DNA from 3 places in the Pseudarthrobacter sp. BRE9 genome. Region 2 is predicted to be linked to each of the others. Evidence: riboswitches for the same ligand, from Rfam matches in the RefSeq annotation. Region 2 holds a riboswitch; each other region holds the start of a gene.
The links. Region 2 has a riboswitch for S-adenosylmethionine ahead of Q9R31_RS00940 (aminotransferase class V-fold PLP-dependent enzyme). Riboswitches for the same ligand answer to the same signal wherever they lie in the genome.
Positions count from the first base shown of each region.

Region 1: linked by a shared signal. The riboswitch ahead of Q9R31_RS12815 (bifunctional o-acetylhomoserine/o-acetylserine sulfhydrylase) and the one ahead of Q9R31_RS00940 (aminotransferase class V-fold PLP-dependent enzyme) in region 2 are both predicted to bind S-adenosylmethionine.
Region 3: linked by a shared signal. The riboswitch ahead of Q9R31_RS16940 (cobalamin-independent methionine synthase II family protein) and the one ahead of Q9R31_RS00940 (aminotransferase class V-fold PLP-dependent enzyme) in region 2 are both predicted to bind S-adenosylmethionine.

Region 1 is NZ_JAUZUY010000006.1:92,106-96,251, reverse strand. Features, by position in the region: gene Q9R31_RS12825 (DUF222 domain-containing protein) at 153-1,943, opposite strand; gene Q9R31_RS12820 (VOC family protein) at 2,135-2,773, opposite strand; SAM riboswitch class IV at 2,989-3,104, shown strand; gene Q9R31_RS12815 (bifunctional o-acetylhomoserine/o-acetylserine sulfhydrylase) at 3,148-4,146, shown strand, end outside.
Region 2 is NZ_JAUZUY010000001.1:204,114-208,259, reverse strand. Features, by position in the region: gene Q9R31_RS00945 (class I SAM-dependent methyltransferase) at 1-254, opposite strand, end outside; gene Q9R31_RS00940 (aminotransferase class V-fold PLP-dependent enzyme) at 358-1,776, opposite strand; SAM riboswitch class IV at 1,814-1,927, opposite strand; gene hisN (histidinol-phosphatase) at 2,080-2,892, opposite strand; gene Q9R31_RS00930 (ribosome small subunit-dependent GTPase A) at 2,937-4,052, opposite strand; gene aroA (3-phosphoshikimate 1-carboxyvinyltransferase) at 4,036-4,146, opposite strand, start outside.
Region 3 is NZ_JAUZUY010000010.1:96,386-100,531, reverse strand. Features, by position in the region: gene Q9R31_RS16945 (uracil-DNA glycosylase) at 1-404, opposite strand, end outside; gene Q9R31_RS16940 (cobalamin-independent methionine synthase II family protein) at 619-1,827, opposite strand; SAM riboswitch class I at 1,841-1,945, opposite strand; gene Q9R31_RS16935 (adenylosuccinate synthase) at 2,238-3,527, shown strand; gene Q9R31_RS16930 (YegP family protein) at 3,719-4,090, shown strand.

The DNA of each region.
Region 1 (4,146 bases), on a different contig from region 2:
GGCGTTCATCGTCGTGCTAACAGCCGAAGGAGCGTTTGGTTGCGGCCTGCTGGGCGGCCCTTGATTTTCCAGTGACCCCTTCCTAGGCCAGGGGCCGTCGCCTGACCGAGCCATCCCGCACTAAGGCCTGAGCCAGCGTCGGATTGATGCTGTCACATCAGCGACAGCAGCAACTGCCAGTCCGCCTGCGGGTCAGGCGGCAACACAAAGGGCATCGCGTAAAAGTCGTCCCATAGGGCATCGGTAGCACAAAGATCATCCGTCTCCAGCAGGTTCTCGCCGTCAGGTTCCTCATGTTCAGGTGCCTCCAGCAGCCACATTGGCGCCTCAGCAAGTAGCGGTTGGCAGGGTAAATCCTCCGCTGGTCCTGCGACATTCCGCCCTCCGGCATGCCCTGAGACTGCGGCAACCGATGGCGCTGTGACATTTGGTGCGGCAGTCGCCTCCGGTGCAACGGTGGATAGATTCGACGGCAAAATGCCCGGGGGCCAGTGGGTTGGTTCGGGGTCGTGATGTTCTGGTTTGTAGTGGCGGCCGGTCGGGGAAGTCCAGCCGGGCGGTCCGTTTTCCGTTGCCTTATCGGGTATCCATGGCCTGGCGTGTTTGAGCCGGTGGTGTTTGGGGCAGAGTTGTCCGAGGTTGCCGGCGCCTGTGGTGCCGCCGTGGTCCCAGGCGGTGAGGTGGTCGGTTTCGTTGTCGGAGGTGTGGTTGTTGCAGCCGGGGAAGGTGCATTTTCCGTCCCGCATCCGGATCCATTGCTTGATGGTCTCGGGGAGCCGGTAGCGTTTGCGGCCAATCTCCAACGGGGCGCCGTCGCGGGGGTCGACCAGGACCCGGTAGAACGACTCCGCCCCGTCCGCGACGAGTTTGCGGGCCATCGACGCCGGGATCGGGCCGTGACCGTCCAGTTCTGCGGGTTCGTCCGTGATGCCGAGGAGGGAGAAGACCGGGACCATGACCAGCACGTCGGCACGCGGGGTGGGGACTCGTCCAATATCACTATTGCTCCACGCAGCGCTCCCGGTACCGGAAACGCTGCCTGCACCCGTTCCCGCAGCATCACCAGTCGTCCCGGCCGCCCCACCCGCAGCGGCCTCACGCGCAGACGTTCCGGTTCCGAGGAGGAGTGATGCTGCGATGTCGGGGCGGAGTTGGGTGAGGGTGCGGGGCTCATCGGGGCCTTGGAGGCCGCGGGCGGTGGCGGTGGTGCGGTTCCAGATGGCGCAGGCGGTGTCGCCGGGGAGGTGGAGGGAGATCCAGGCCATGCCGTCGCGGTCCGGGGTGTATTCCATCCGCCGGTCCACGACGCCTTTGGCGTGGCGCTTTCCCAGTGTTTCGGGGTGGTGGCGTTCCCGCCAGCCGCGGACCTTGGTGCGGAACCGGGAGGGAACGAGTTCACCGGGGGCGGCGCCGCGGGCCGGGTTGGGGGCATCCGGGTCGAAAAAGTGGGCTACTAACGCGGCGGCACCGTCCGGGGTGAGGCCTTCGGTTTCGTCGGCAACAATCCGGGCGTGCTGCCAGGACAGGTCCCCGGCGGCCAAAGCCTCCAGGACCTGCGGCAGGGCGCACACCCGCCGGGACTGCTCCACGAACGACCCGGCAGCAGCTGAGCTGATGGTCAGGACCCCGGCGATTTCCTCCACCACTGACAGCTCCGCGAACGTCCCCTCGTGTACGGGCGCGTCCGGAGCAAGCAGTGCCTGCTGGAACCCGACGCACTCGGCAGCGTCCTGGGCTTCCACGGCCGCCAGCTGTGCCCTCAAACGGGACGAGACTTCCAGCCGGGTCAACCGGAGTTCATACCGCCGCTGCAACACATCCACATCAGCCCCAACACCAACGCCGGCAGCCATGAAAGTATCCTCAGCAGCAAGCGAATCGAGGGCGGCAACGGAGGCATGAACCCCCTCCAAAGCCACACCAACACCGCTGCTGATTCCCATGGAAACATCATCCAACGAGGCACTGACAATCAAAGTTTTGCAGAACCCCGGCCGCGGAAGGAGTCAGTTAAAAGAATTCGGCCGCCATCAGGTGGTGACGCCGTTGTCACCACCTGATGGCGGCCGAAGCAGGTCCGGGCACCGGCCCGGCGAACCCAACTCCCGGACGTGCCGGGAAAAGGGGAGGAGCGTCAGATGGTGACGGCTCCGTTGGCGGTTTCGAACGTGACCGACAGGATGCCCGGTGTTCCGTGCGGGGCGACCCATTCAACCGCAACGTCCTCAAGCGGCTTCTCCACCGGCTCACCCAGCCACTCGGTCACGCGCGAGGCGGAGCCGGCGATGGTCAGGCAGCTCATCTTAAGGTTGCTGGGGTAGGCGTTGGACGGGTGCAGCGACGGGTCACCTTCCCATTTGAGCATGTACGGAACCTGGGGATCGGCGATAAGGCCAAGGATGCCAATTTGCTTCCAGACCAGTTCCCGGCCGTCCGGGAACTTGCGGTTGCCGTTCACGGCAGCGCGGCCAAGGCGTGCCTCGAAGGGGGCGAGGTCGTCCACTTCGACGCACCAGCCCATCCAACCCCCACCGGCTGCGGAACGGGCACGCACGGCCTGTCCGAACGGTGCCTTGTCCGATGCCGGGTGGTCCAGGACCTCCACGACTTCCAAGTACTTGTGCCCGGCGAGCGGGATGATCATATTCCGGGTTCCGAACCGGGGGTGGACCCCGCCCTTCACTGCCTCAACGCCGAGGGCAGATGAAATACGTTCGGTAGTGGCCGCGAGGCCATCAGTTTCACAGGCGTAAGAGACGTGATCCATGCGCATGGCAACATCTTGGCACTTTGTGATCCGGCTCTCAGCTAAGGGTACCCTTACTGGAAACCTGGCCCGTAAAAAGGGCTGGAAACGCACGCAATGGGGACGGCAGCGGCGGCCCCGGATGAGCGTCGGGCGGCCACCCGTGGCACCCCGAAGGCGCTGGAAGACCTTGTTCGTCACAATGCTGTCCGAGGTGAGCACCGGTTCCTAGACTGGGCGCAGGTCATGAGCGCCAGCGTCAAGCCCCGGCTCGCTGGCCGGCAACCCTCCATCCGCGGTGGGGTGCCCCGGGTGAGGACCTGGCTGTCCGGCAAGAGCCGGAAAGCAAGCGCGGCCCGTACTGCTCCACGCATGCCGGGCCCATGTCAAAGGAGATTTGGATGTCCAACGGATGGTCCTTCGAAACCCGCCAGATCCATGCAGGCCAGGAAGTGGACAGTGCCACAGGAGCCCGTGCACTGCCGATTTACCAGACCACGTCCTTCGTGTTCCCCAGCGCCGAAAGCGCAGCCAACCGTTTTGCCCTGGCCGAACTTGCGCCGATCTACACCAGGATCGGCAACCCGACCCAGGACGCGGTCGAACAGCGGATCGCCAGCCTTGAGGGAGGCCTGGCCGCACTGTTGCTGAGCTCCGGGCAGGCCGCCGAGACCTTCGCGGTCCTGAACATTGCGGAGGCCGGGGACCACATTGTGGCCAGCCCCAGCCTTTACGGCGGAACCTACAACCTCTTCGCGCACACACTGAAGAAGTTCGGCATATCGGTCACCTTCGTGGACGATCCCGACAACCTGGACCAGTGGCGCAACGCCGTCCAGCCGAACACCAAGCTCTTCTTCGGTGAAGTGGTGTCCAATCCCCGCCAGGACGTCCTGGATATTGAGGGGATCTCCGAGGTGGCCCACCGGGCAGGCGTGCCACTGATCGTGGACAACACCCTGTCCACTCCCTACCTGATCCGCCCGTTGGAGTGGGGCGCTGACATTGTGATCCACTCGGCCACCAAATACCTGGGCGGCCACGGTGCGGCCATCGCCGGCGTCATCGTGGACTCCGGCAAATTCGACTTCGGTAAAGACCCGGAAAAGTTCCCCGGCTTCAACACCCCGGACCCCACGTACAACGGCCTGGTCTATGCCCGCGACCTTGGTGCCGATGGTGCGCTGGGCGCCAACCTCTCCTACATCCTCAAAGCCCGCGTCCAGCTGCTGCGCGACCTCGGCTCAGCCGTGTCCCCCTTCAACGCGTTCTTGATCTCCCAGGGACTGGAAACGCTGAGCCTGCGCGTGGAACGCCATGTCGCCAACGCCACGGAAGTGGCTCGCTGGCTGGAAGGAAGGGACGACGTCGAATCCGTCGCCTACGCGGGGCTGCCGTCC
Region 2 (4,146 bases):
GTGAGCTGGGCGAGCATGTCCGCGGAGGGGTCCACAGCGGTGACCTCGAGCCCCATCTCCAGCAGCAACGCGGTGAACTTTCCGGTACCTGCGCCCACGTCGAGGGCATCCCGGGCATTGGCCGGCACCAGCCACCGGGCTGACTCTTCGGGGTAGCCGGGCCGGACGCGCTGGTAGTGCCGGCCGCCGTCCTGGAAGCTCTGCCCGAGCTCCCTGCGCCGTCCGTGATCAAGCTTGGGGCCACCCCGGATCACGCGTGGCCTCCTTCAGTCAACATCCTGCGGTACCTTTCGAATTTACCGCATCCACCCTGGCCGAAGGATCCATGGCTGAACCAGCCCCTGGCCGGTCAGGTGGTCAGTCGTCGATGCAGGGCGCTGCGCCGGCCGTACCGGGCGTGTTGGGCGCCCAGTGCGGGTAGGTGCGGGAGTCGTTGGCAGGAACCCAGCGGCCCGCGTCCACCACGTAGTCCCAGCCCAGCCCGCTGCTCCGCAGGGCGCGGATGCCGGCCAGCAGGCGTTCGGCATCCTCCAGGCGTGAACCGACGCCGAAGCTGGCGCGGAGGGAACCGGAGGGCAGGCCCAGTCGCTTGAGCAGGGGATGGGCGCAGAAGCGCCCGTCGCGCAGGCCCACGCCATGCTCTGCGGAGAGGTATGCCGCCACCAGTCCTGCGTCGTATCCCTCGACGGAGAAGTTGACCACCCCGATGGTGTCCGTTTCGGGGTTGGTGTCCTTGAAGATCTGGTGGACGGTGACGCCGTCGATCTCCTGCAGGCCATCCACCAGGAAGGAACGGATGGCGGACTCGTGGGCGTGCCAGCGTTCCGGGTCCAGTCCGGCAATGACCTGGGTGGCGCGGGCCAGGGTGGCGGCTCCCAGGACGTTCGGCGAGCCCCCCTCATGGCGGGCCGGGCCGGTGGCCCAGCTGACGCCGTCGAGCCTGGCTTCCTTGACCGCACCGCCGCCGGCGAGGTGCGGGACGCCCGCGTCCAGCCAGTCCGGTCGCCCCACTAGGACGCCGGCACCGAAGGGCGCGTACAGCTTGTGGCCGGAGAAGGCGAGATAGTCGACGCCGTCGGCGCTGATGTCCACGCGGCGGTGCGGGGCGAGCTGGGCGGCATCCACCACGATCCGTGCGCCATGTTCATGGGCCAGCGCGGCCAGGGCCCGGATGGGCAGGATCTCGCCGGTGACGTTGGAGGCACCCGTGACCGCGAGCAGGCTGACACCGCCCTGTGCAAGTTCGGCCCGAAGAGCCTCGAGGGTGCCGGTGATGGTGTCGGCGGCGACGATGCTGCGGTGCGGGACGCCCTGCCACGGCAGCAGGTTGGCATGGTGTTCGATGTCCAGGTAGAGCACTTCGCCGTCGTGGCGGCCATCGGTTACCGGCAGGCAACCGGCCAGCAGGTTCAGGGAATCCGTGGTGTTGCGGGTGAAGATGACCGAATCATCCGCGCGGCCGCCCACGAAGTCCCTGACGATGCTGCGCGCGTTCTCGTACACCGAGGTGCTGATCTGGGAGGCGTACCCTGCTCCGCGGTGGACGCTCGCGTAGTAGGGGAGGATCTCGTTCAGGTAGGCGGAGACCACGGACAGCGCTGGGGCGGAGGCGCCGTAATCGAGGTTGGCGTACCGCACGTGGCCGCCCGAAATCAGGGGTGCCTGGATTTCGGCGCCGGTGACGGCAGCGAGCGGACGGCCGGCAGCGGCACGGCGTTCGTCGGGAACAGCAGCTTCGGCAATAACGGGCTTGGGGGAGACGGTGGCAGTTGTCACAGAGACCTCACTTGATGACAGGACTCCGCCATGGGGGAATCCGCGCTTGCCGCATCCGCTCCGGACCGGCCTGGTCGTCACCCGGGGCACCCCACCGCGAATGGAGGGTTGCCGGCCAGCAAACCGGGGTTTTGCGCTGGCACTCGTGACCTGCCTAAAAGCGTAGGACATGGGGCGGCCAGGATTGAAGCCGCGGCGATTATTAAGTGCTTTGTTACGCGGCGCCGAATAAACGACGCCGGACACCTCCACAGGAGGGTGTCCGGCGTCGCATTATTCGATTTTTCCTGGAAGGCGCGTCAGTTACAGCAGATCATCCAGGTACGGGTTGAGGCGGTGAAGAACCTCCGAATGCAGGATTGAGTTCGTGGCCAGGGCGTTTCCGCCGAACGGGCCGTCCTCTCCTTCCAGCGAGGTGAACCGGCCGCCGGCCTCCACGACGATTGGCACCAGGGCAGCCATGTCGTAGAGATTGAGCTCCGGTTCGCAGGCAATGTCCACCGAACCCTCGGCCACCATGCAGTACGACCAGAAATCGCCGTACGCCCGGGTCCGCCACACGTCCTCGGTCAGTCCCAGGAACTCGTCCAGGTTTCCGCGTTCCTTCCACCCGCCCAGGCTGGAGTAGGAGAGGGAGGCATCGGACAGCTTTGCCACGTTGGAGACGCGGAGCCGGGTGGCGGCGGCCAGGGACCTGCCCATGTAGGCTCCCATGCCTTTCGCCGCCCACCAGCGCTTGCCAAGGGCCGGGGCGCTGACCACGCCCACCACGGGCTCACCCTCGTCCACGAGGGCGATCAGGGTGGCCCATACCGGGACGCCGCGGACAAAGTTCTTGGTCCCGTCGATGGGATCGATGATCCAGCGCCGCGAACCGTGGCCGGTGCTGCCGAATTCCTCGCCCAGGACGGCATCGCGGGGGCGCGAACGGGAGAGCTGGCCGCGGATGGCTTCCTCGGCGGCCTTGTCCGCGTCGGTGACCGGCGTCAGGTCCGGCTTGGTCTCAACGTGGAGGTCCAGGGCCTTGAAGCGGCTCATGGTCTGGTCATCCACGGAGTCGGCCAGGACATGGGCCAGGCGCAGGTCATCGTTGTAGCTCGAAGCGGGTTGGATCATGGTTCCAAACTACCGTCTGCGGACGGTTCTGCCGGGAGAACGCGTCAGTTGACGCTGCCGAGCTCCTTGGTTTCCTGCGCTTCCATCCTCGGATCCGCGCCCAGGAGCCGCCGCAGGGACGACAGCCGGGCCGGGCCGGTGGGGCCTGCATGTCCGCCCGCCACCCAGTCGTCAAGGCCGCAATTGACCGCGGTCGCAGTGTGCTTGCAGCCCCGTTCGCAGTTCTCGATGCCGGGGGAGAGGTCAGGGAAGGAGCGCAGGATCCGGTCCGGATCCACGTGCGCCAGGCCAAAGGAACGGATACCTGGCGTATCGATGATCCAGCTGCCCGGCGGGGCGTCCGCCAGCCGCAAGGCAAGGGCAGAGGACGACGTGTGGCGGCCGCGGCCGGTCACGGCATTCACTCCGCCGGTGGCCCGTTCCGCGCCGGTCAGCGCGTTCACCATGGTGGACTTTCCGACGCCGGAGTGCCCGAGCATCACGGTGACCTTGCCGTCAAGGTGGTCCCGGAGGGCAGCCACTGCCGCCCTGTCCAGCCGCGCGGACAGGCCGTCATCGGAGCGGGCGTCGATTCCCGATGCCTGCGAATCCGCGGTCCGGCTGATGATCACCGGGAAGTCCAGGTGCGTGTAGTTGGACAGCAGTTCCGCGGGGTCTTTGACGTCGGCTTTGGTGACCAGCAGGATGGGCTCGATCCCGGCGTCGTAGGCGGCCACGAGCGCGCGATCGATGAACCCAGTCCGGGGTTCTGGATTGGCGGCCGCCACGACGATCACCAGCTGGTCGGCATTCGCCACCACCGCGCGCTCAATGGGGTCGGTATCGTCCGCGCTGCGGCGCAGGAGGGTGCGGCGGTCCTGGATCTTCACCAGCCGGGCCAGAGTGTCCGGTGCGCCGGATACGTCCCCCACCAGTGAGACGAAATCGCCGGCAACCACGGGCGAGCGTCGAAGTTCGCGGGCACGCGCCGCGATGACAACGCGCTCGTTGTCCGAGTCCTCGTCCACCACGGCGGTGTACCGGCCGCGGTCCACGGTGATGATCCGTCCGGTCACGGCGTCGTCGTGGCTGGGGCGGTCCTTGGTGCGCGGCCGGGAGCCCTTCTTGCTGGGACGGATCCGAACGTCCGATTCGTCCCAGGAATCAGTGCTTCGCGCCACTGCCGCGCCCTTCCGGTCCAACTGCGGACCCGGTTCCCTGGGCCAGCATGCCGGCCCACAGCTGGGGGAAATCCGGCATGGTCTTGGCGGTGGT
Region 3 (4,146 bases), on a different contig from region 2:
CGGGGGACGAGGGCCAGGAATTTCAGCAGCGGCTTAAGGCCTGCCTGGATCTGGTCCGGAGTGAACTTGCCGTTGGCAACGCCTGGGACGTGCCAGGGGTGGACGTTCCACGGCATGACGAACTCGGGGCGCAGGCCCAGCTTCCACTGGATCCCCAGCATGCGGGTGGCGGCATCCTGGTCCCCGGCCGTGATGAACCCGGACGGATCCGCTTCACCAATGTTGGAGTACAGGCTGATGATGCGGGTCTCCTCCACGTCGTGCATGGGGTCCACGTAGGGCACCACGGTTCCGGACTTGGCCTCCTGCAGGGAATCGCACAGTTCGTTGACGGCGGCAACGCTGGGTTCGTAGCGGCGGCTCATGAGCTGTTCGTGGAATGTTTCGGGTGCCAGGGCTGTCATGAAGTGCTGGTTCTCCTGCGGGGATTGATATTGCTTCCATCGGTGAAAATGGGCGCACGGCGGCGCGGATCATCAACGGTGGTTAGTTGGGGTGGGCCGATTCCTGGTCGGCCTTTGCCAGTTTACCAAGCCCGGGGAAACGAAACGCCGGTCCCCGGGACCCAATAAAAATGGGGCCGGGACCGGCGTCTCGTTTCGACAGAAATGAGGGCGGTTACCAGAGGCGCTTGGAGGCGCGGTGCGCACCCTCACCGAGCGACTCCAGCTTGGCCCAGGCGATCTGCGGGTGCACCCTGCCGCCCAGGCCGCAGTCAGTGGAGGCGATGACGTTCTCCCGGCCCACGACGCCGGCAAAGCGGACAATGCGGTCCGCCACCAGGTCCGGGTGCTCCACCACGTTGGTGGCATGCGAAACCACGCCCGGGATGATCACCTTGCCCTCCGGGAGCTTGGTGTCCTCCCATACCCGCCATTCGTGTTCGTGCCGGACATTCGCCGCCTCGAAGGAATAGGCTCCGGCGTTGACCTGGAGCACCGAGTCGATGATGTCGGCGAACGGTATGTCCGTGGTGTGCGGGCCGTGCCAGGAACCCCAGCAGACGTGGAGTCGGATCTGTTCCTGCGGCAGGTCCCGGAGGGCCCAGTTGGTGGCCTCCACGCGCAGCTGGATGAACTTCAGGTAGTCCGCCAGGGACGGCTCGGGGTTGATCTGGTCCCAGCTTTCGGCCAGGGACGGATCATCGAGCTGCACTGTGAGGCCGGCGTCGATGATCGCCTTGTATTCCTCCCGCATGACGTCGGCGCAGGCGTAGACAAGTTCCTCGTCCGACGTGTAATACTCATTGGCCACCCGGGCGCATGAGCCAGGGGACAGGGACGCTACGAAGCCGTCCGACAGGCCTGCGGCGGCGAGGCCGGATTTCAGGTTCCTGATGTCCGATGCCACCAGGTCGTGGCCCGTGTAGGTCAGCGGCCCGGCGATCTTGGGCTGGGCCACGCTTTTGCGGTGGGTGAGGATGCCCGAGGCGGGATCGTTGTAGGCCTCGTTGAAGGCCTGCCGGTCCCGCCGGTCCGGGAAGGAGGTCAGGACCACGTTGCCGGGCGATGACCGGCGGACCCCGGCCTCGGCCCAGCGGTCCACGCTGGTGGGCTCCAATCCCCCCAGCCGGGCGAAGGAGTAATTCCACCACGCGCCGTAATCCACCGAGCTGGACATCGTGTGCCCGTACTCGCCGTCATTGGGGATGTCGATGCCAAGGTCCTTCTGGCGCTGCACCACGTCCACCACGGAAGCTTCGAGGAGTTCCAGGAATTCCGGGGTGACGCCGCCGGCTTCCTTGGCGGCGTTGGCTGCTATGAGCTCCGCGGTTCGGGGCAATGAGCCGGCGTGGGTCACGCGGATGTGGTCGGTGTTCAGGGACATGCTGGAATCTTCCTTTCCATCGGTCCTGGCAGTAGCACCTTCGGCCGGCAGGTGTCCTGCCGAACCGTGGTTGCTGCGGCGTCATCGAGCCAGGTCTCTCGGCCGCTCCGGATGGTTCACTCTCACCTAAATCGACGTGCGTGGAGCCGTGCAAATCTGTGCCGCTTTATGTCGGCATGGGATGGCAGGTCGGCCGTCTGCATTGCATCAGGACCGCGGCGGGCCCCAACAGTGGACAAAGTGCCTCATCGGCTAAACTTGGGTGGTAAGAGCCCCGGAACTCTTGCTTCGCCGTGCCGCCCCGCGGACCAGCGAAGACCGGTCGATTCGGGGCATTCTCATGAACGGCGCTGCACGGCCCGCCACCAGTGGCAGGACCCGGGCAGCCCGAACGAATGGGGGAGGATCCCATGCCAGCAATTGTGATCGTAGGAGCCCAGTGGGGCGACGAAGGAAAAGGCAAGGCCACCGACCTGCTCGGCGGCCGTGTTGACTACGTCGTCAAGCCCAACGGCGGCAACAACGCCGGGCACACCGTCGTCGTAGGCGGTGAAAAGTACGAACTCAAGCTGCTGCCGGCAGGCATTCTCAGCCCCAACGCTGTTCCCATCATCGGCAACGGCTGCGTGGTGAACCTCGAGGCCCTCTTCCAGGAAATCGACGGGCTCCAGGCCCGCGGCGCCGACACCTCAAAGCTGCGGGTTTCCGCCAACGCCCACCTGGTGGCCCCGTACCACCAGGTGCTGGACAAAGTGACCGAACGCTTCCTGGGCAGCCGCGCCATCGGCACCACCGGCCGCGGCATTGGCCCCGCCTACATGGACAAGGTGGCCCGGCTGGGCATCCGCGTCCAGGACGTCTTTGACGAATCGATCCTCCGCCAGAAGGTTGAAGGCTCGCTGCGCCAGAAGAACGAACTCCTGGTCAAGGTCTACAACCGCCGCAGTGTTGTGGTGGACGAGATCGTGGAGTACTTCCTGTCCTTCGCCGAGCGGCTGCGCCCGCTGGTGATCGACAGCACCCTGGTCCTGAACACCGCGCTGGATGAGGGCAAGGTGGTCCTGATGGAAGGTGGCCAGGCGACGTTCCTGGACGTGGACCATGGCACCTACCCGTTCGTGACCTCCTCCAACCCCACGGCCGGTGGTGCGTCCGTTGGCTCCGGCATCGGCCCCACCCGCATTTCGCGCTCGATCGGCATCATCAAGGCCTACACCACCCGCGTTGGCGCCGGACCGTTCCCCACCGAACTCTTCGACGAAATGGGCGTCTACCTGCAGAAGACCGGCGGCGAATTTGGCGTCAACACCGGCCGCCCGCGCCGCTGCGGCTGGTACGACGCCGTGCTGGCCCGCCACGCGTCCCGCGTCAACGGCTTCACGGACTACTTCGTCACCAAGCTCGACGTGCTCACCGGCATCGAGCAGATCCCCGTCTGCGTGGCTTACGACGTGGACGGTGTCCGGCACGATGAGATGCCCATGACGCAGACCGAGTTCCACCATGCCAAGCCCATCTTCGAGTACTTTGAGGGCTGGACCGAGGACATCACCGGCGCCCGCACTCTGGCGGACCTGCCCGAGAACGCCCGGAACTACGTGCTGGCGCTGGAGAAGCTCTCCGGAACCCGCTTCTCCGCCATTGGCGTGGGCCCGGACCGGGACCAGACCATCGTGGTGAACGACCTCATCAACGACTGACACGCCCACCCAGGGCAGAATTACGACGACGGCAGGCCACCTTTGCAGGTGGCCTGCCGTTTGTGCGTCATGGGCTGTTCCTGCCCAGGGTGGAAAGCAATTTACACAGGCTTAACGCGGGTGGCCTTGTGGGGCTGCAGGCGCACCGGTGAAACTCGGTAGTACCCCCTGGTGCCCAAGGAAGGACCGTCATGGCCGGAAAATTCGAAGCATTCATAGACGCTGATTCGTTCTTCCGGTTCCGGCTCCTGGCCCCGGATGGCGCTGTTGTGGCGGTCTCCGGGCCGTACCAGGACAAGCAGGCCCTCGCGGCCGGAATCGCTGCAGTGCGTGAATGCGCCGGCACCGGCCTGGTCACCGACCTCTGTCCCGCCGGGGCCGCAGCCCGTCCCGCAGCCGTGCCCGTTGCCCCTGCCGCCGCCCTTCCAGCAGAGCCGCCCTCCGCCGTCGTACCTGTTTGCGGCGACGAGCGCGTGCCCGCCCGGCTGCACTCCTTCGCGCTGGCGAAGGCACCCCGCCGGCAGTCGACGCCGCCCCGGTGGACCAGGACTGTTGCCCGCTGATTGCCGCTGAAAGGCGTTTCCAAAAAAGTTTTTGAAAACGCGTAACCCTGTGGGGG